Regions from separate parts of the Mycobacterium sp. NPDC050441 genome, predicted to be linked through region 2. Evidence: riboswitches for the same ligand, from Rfam matches in the RefSeq annotation. Region 2 holds a riboswitch; the other holds the start of a gene.
What was found. Region 2 has a riboswitch for glycine ahead of gcvP (aminomethyl-transferring glycine dehydrogenase). Riboswitches for the same ligand answer to the same signal wherever they lie in the genome.
Positions count from the first base shown of each region.

Region 1: another riboswitch for glycine. It lies ahead of gcvP (aminomethyl-transferring glycine dehydrogenase); the one in region 2 lies ahead of gcvP (aminomethyl-transferring glycine dehydrogenase).

Region 1 is NZ_JBFAJS010000001.1:350,959-353,358, forward strand. It holds gene gcvP (aminomethyl-transferring glycine dehydrogenase) at 1-1,301, opposite strand, end outside; glycine riboswitch at 1,453-1,542, opposite strand; gene speB (agmatinase) at 1,578-2,400, opposite strand, start outside.
Region 2 is NZ_JBFAJS010000010.1:128,963-131,362, forward strand. It holds gene gcvP (aminomethyl-transferring glycine dehydrogenase) at 1-1,294, opposite strand, end outside; glycine riboswitch at 1,448-1,546, opposite strand; gene AB0I14_RS26670 (MerR family transcriptional regulator) at 1,653-2,273, opposite strand.

The DNA.
Region 1 (2,400 bases), on a different contig from region 2:
GTGCACTCGTCGCACGACATGCCGACATGATCGGCGTCGACCAGGCGCAGGTTGATCCCGGCACGGTCGGCGGCCGCCACGATCTGCTCGGCCCCGCCGGGCACCCGCACCGTCACGGTGTCGAAGAACCGGTCGTGCACGATCTCGCAGCCCACGGATCGCAGGCCGGCGGCCAGCGCGGCGGCATGGCGGTGGATGCGGGTTGCGATGGCGCGCAACCCTTCCGGACCGTGATACACGGCGTACATGGCGGCCACGTTGGCCAGCAACGCCTGCGCGGTGCAGATGTTGCTGGTCGCCTTGTCGCGGCGGATGTGTTGTTCGCGGGTCTGCAGCGCAAGGCGGTAGGCAGGCTTGCCGTCCACATCGACCGAGACACCGACCAGCCGGCCGGGCAGCATCCGCTCCAGTCCGGACCGCACGGCCATGTACCCGGCATGGGGACCGCCGAAGAACAACGGGACACCGAACCGCTGCGCCGAGCCCACCGCGATATCGGCGCCCTGCTCGCCGGGGGCCGTGATCAGGGTCAGCGACAGCAGGTCGGCCGCAACCGTGGTGAGCATGCCGCGGTCGCGTGCCGCGGCGACCAGTGGAGCCAGGTCGCGCACCACACCGCTGGCGCCCGGGGACTGGAAGACCACGCCGAAGGCGTCACCGTCCGGCAATGCCTCGGTCAGGTCGGCGACCACGACCTCGACGCCGACGGCTTCGGCCCGCCCGCGCACCACCGCGAGCGTCTGCGGCAGGCAATCGGCGTCCAGCACCACCCGGTTGGATGACCCGGCCTTGTTGGCCCGCCGCATCAACAGCACCGCCTCCGTCACCGCGGTGGCCTCGTCCAGCAGCGATGCACCGGCGACCGGCAGCGCGGTGAGGTCCTCGATGAGCGTCTGGAAGGTGAGCAGCGCCTCCAGCCTGCCCTGCGAGATCTCGGGCTGGTACGGCGTGTAGGCGGTGTACCAGGCCGGCGACTCCAGCATGTTGCGGCGCAGGACCGCGGGAGTGATCGTGTCGTGGTAGCCGAGGCCGATCATCTGAATCCGCGACTGGTTGCGGTCGGCCAGGTCGCGCAGCGCCGCGAGCACCTCTTGTTCCGATCGCGCGGCGGGCAGTCGCAGGCCATCGGTGCAACGGATCTGCTGGGGCACCGCGCTGTCGATCAGCTCATCGGTGGTTGCGAATCCGAGAATGTCGAGCATGCGCCGCTCGCCGGTCTGGTCCGGGCCGATATGGCGGTCGCGAAAGCCCTGATGGTCAAAGCCATTGGCGTCGTTGACAATTGCGGTGCACTCAGGCATGAGGTGACTCCGGTTTCGGGCATCGCGGTTACGCGATGCGTCGTTTGGTGACACCTCCCCGCTCTGTCCTGAAACCTGAGAGTTTTAGCGCGTTGCGCCTTTCCCCTTCGGTAAGCGCGATCCATGCGATCGCACTGTTCTCCAGAGTTGTCTCGACACTGCGGTATTGGGCCTGAGAGATTCCCGGGGAGGAGTTGCTCCTACGGCGCCTCCGAATCGGAGGTTCTCCCGCAATGCGTCATCGACGTATTCAGTTATGTGACGGATGCTACTCGATTACGTGGCTGTGGCAGCAACTTCACCGTTGACGGGCAGATTGGACACCCGTCCGGCGACCATCAGCGACACGATGTCGAAGACCACCGTCGCGGCCGCCACGCAGGTGATTTCCGCGTGGTCGTAGGCGGGGGCCACCTCGACGACGTCGGCGCCGACGATGTTCAGCCCGGTCATCTTGCGCAGCATCTTGAGCAGTTCGCGTGAGGTCAGACCACCGGATTCGGGGGTGCCGGTGCCCGGGGCGAACGCCGGGTCGAGCACGTCGATGTCGATGGACAGGTAGACCGGGAGGTCGTCGACCCGGCGGCGCACCACGTCGACGGCCGCGTCGATGCCGATCACGTCGAGGTCACCGGCCCGGATGATCTTGAACCCCATGCGGGCGTCGTCGTCGAGGTCCATCTGGTCGTAGATCGGGCCGCGGATGCCGACGTGGATCGAGTGATCCTCGATCAACAAGCCCTCTTCGAACGCGCGCCGGAAGATCGTGCCGTGCGTGACCGGGGCGTTGAAGTAGGTGTCCCAGGTGTCCAGGTGGGCATCGAAGTGGACCAGCGCGACTGGGCCGTGCTTGGCATGCAGCGCACGCAGATTCGGCAGCGCGATCGTGTGGTCACCGCCGATCGACACGATGCGGCGGTCGCCGCCGGCGAGGATGTCGGAGGCGTGATCCTGGATCTGCTGGCAGGCCTCGGCGATGTTGTACGGCGTGACCGCGACGTCGCCGGCGTCGACCACCTGGACATGCTCCAGCGGCGCGACCCCGAGCTCTACGTGATAGCCGGGGCGCAGCGTGCGCGCGGCCTGACGGACGGCCATC
Region 2 (2,400 bases):
GCTCGTCGGTGGTGACCTCGTCACACGACACCGACACGTGGTCGGCGTCGACGCGCCACAGGTTGATTCCCTTGGCCTTGGCGGCCGCGATCACCGCGTCGGCGCGTCCGGGGACCCGGGCCAGCACGGTGTCGAAGTACTTGTCGTGCACCAGCGCATCGCCGAGTGCGCCCGCGATCGCGGCGGCATGGCCGTGCACGCGGCGGGCGATCGCGGTCAATCCTTCGGCGCCGTGGTAGCTGGCGTACGTCGCAGCCATCACGGCCAACAGCACCTGCGCGGTACAGATGTTGCTTGTCGCCTTGTCCCGGCGGATGTGCTGCTCACGGGTCTGCAGCGCCAGGCGGTAGGCCGGCGACCCATCCGCGTCGACGGAGACACCGACCAACCGGCCCGGCAACTGCCGGGCATGCTTGGCGTGCACCGCCAGATAGCCGGCGTGCGGACCACCGAATCCCATCGGCACACCGAACCGTTGGCTGGTCCCGAACGCGACGTCAGCCCCGATCTCGCCGGGCGGGTTGGTCACCGTCATCGCCAGCAGGTCGGCACCGACGGCCACCAGTGCGCCACGCTCATGGGCTTCGCTGATCAACCCCGTCCAGTCGTCGACGCGGCCACTCGCTCCCGGCAGCTGGACGATGACGCCGAAGAACTCGCCGGCAGGGAGCCCCTGGCGGAGGTCCGTGGTGACGATCTCGATGCCGAGCGGCTGCGCGCGGGTGGCCAGCACGGCCGCGGTCTGCGCGTACACATCGGTGTCGACCAGCAGTCGGTTCGTCTTGGATTTGGTCGCGCGGTGCATCAGGGTCATGGCCTCGGCCGCGGCGGTCCCTTCGTCGAGCATCGAGGCGTTGGCCACCTCGAGTCCGGTCAGGTCCGACACCATGGTCTGGAAGTTCAGCAGCACCTCGAGCCGGCCCTGGCTGATCTCGGGCTGGTACGGGGTGTAGGCGGTGTACCAGGCGGGGTTCTCAAGAATGTTGCGCCGCAGCACGGCGGGCGTGAAGGTGTCGAAGTAGCCCTGGCCGATCATCGAGACCGCGGTCGTGTTGGAGTCCGCCAACGCACGCAGCTCGGCCAGCGACTGCTCTTCGGTGGCGGGCGCGGGCAGACCCTCCAGGCCCGGGGCTACCCCGTCGGAGGCCAGCGCGTCGAGAATGCCTGCCGGCAGCGCCTTCGCGGCGAGGGCGTCGAGCGATGCCACGCCGATGACGTCGAGCATGGTGGCAACGGCGGCGGCGTCCGGACCGATATGACGATCGGCGAAACGCGATTGATGCTGGTCGGACACGGCACTCTCCTGAGGCGCAGACGTGCTGACACGTCGTAGGCGTCCCTCTCCCTCTGTCGTCGACCCGGTCCGGGCGCCTGAGAGATTCAGCCCCGGTACAGGACTTTTCCCCATGGGCGGGTGCCCAGCGGGCACCACTTTCCAGAGGCATCGGGGCCTGGCGCGGTCCTGGGTGCCTGAGAGGTTGACGGAGAGGTATTGCTCCTTCGGCGTCCGTGGCTGGCTGTCACGAAGCTCTCCCGCACGAGGGCGATGCGTCGGCAATTCTACCGGCCGCGCACCGGTGTTCGCGAACAGACACGAACGTTCCCCTCAACGCCGGTTGAGGGGAACCTAGGTGTCTGTTCGAGAGGGAAGCTCAGCCGATTTTGCGGTCGCGGCTTTTGCGCCGCGAGGCCAGCTCATCCTCGGGTGAGGGGATGGACTCGCCACCGTCGGCCCGCTCGCCCGGGAAGTCGGCGATGGTGCCGGTCAACTCACGCATGGCGCCCGATACCGCGATGCCGAACACGCCCTGACCGCCCTGCAGCAGGTCGACGACCTCTTCGGCCGAGGTGCATTCGTAGACGGTGGTGCCGTCGGAGAACAGGGTGATGTTGGCCAGATCCTGCACGCCACGCTGGCGCAGGTGGTCTACGGCAACCCGGATGTTGTGCAACGAGATACCGGTGTCCAGCAACCGCTTGACGATCTTGAGGACCAGCACGTCCTTGAACGAGTAGAGGCGTTGGCTGCCCGAACCTGCCGCACCCCGGATGGACGGGACCACCAGCGAGGTGCGCGCCCAGTAATCGAGCTGCCGGTAGGTGATGCCGGCGATCTGGCAGGCGCTGGGACCGCGATAGCCGACGAGTTCGTCAGGTACCGAATCATCGGGGAACAGACCACCCTGCACGGGTTCGCCAGCCGGCCTGACAGGCGGCTCCGCGCCGCTCCCGGTCGCCAGATCCAGCTCTTCCTGCCGTGGCGTGTCACCCACTGTGAATCCTCTCGCCGATCGAACTCGCCCGCACCGTAGTGCCATGTCCTGCACCGCAGCCATCTCTTCCGCGGCGGTTTGCTGCGAGCTCGAATGTGTCGAGCATACGCTTCCCGCCGAGCCCTGA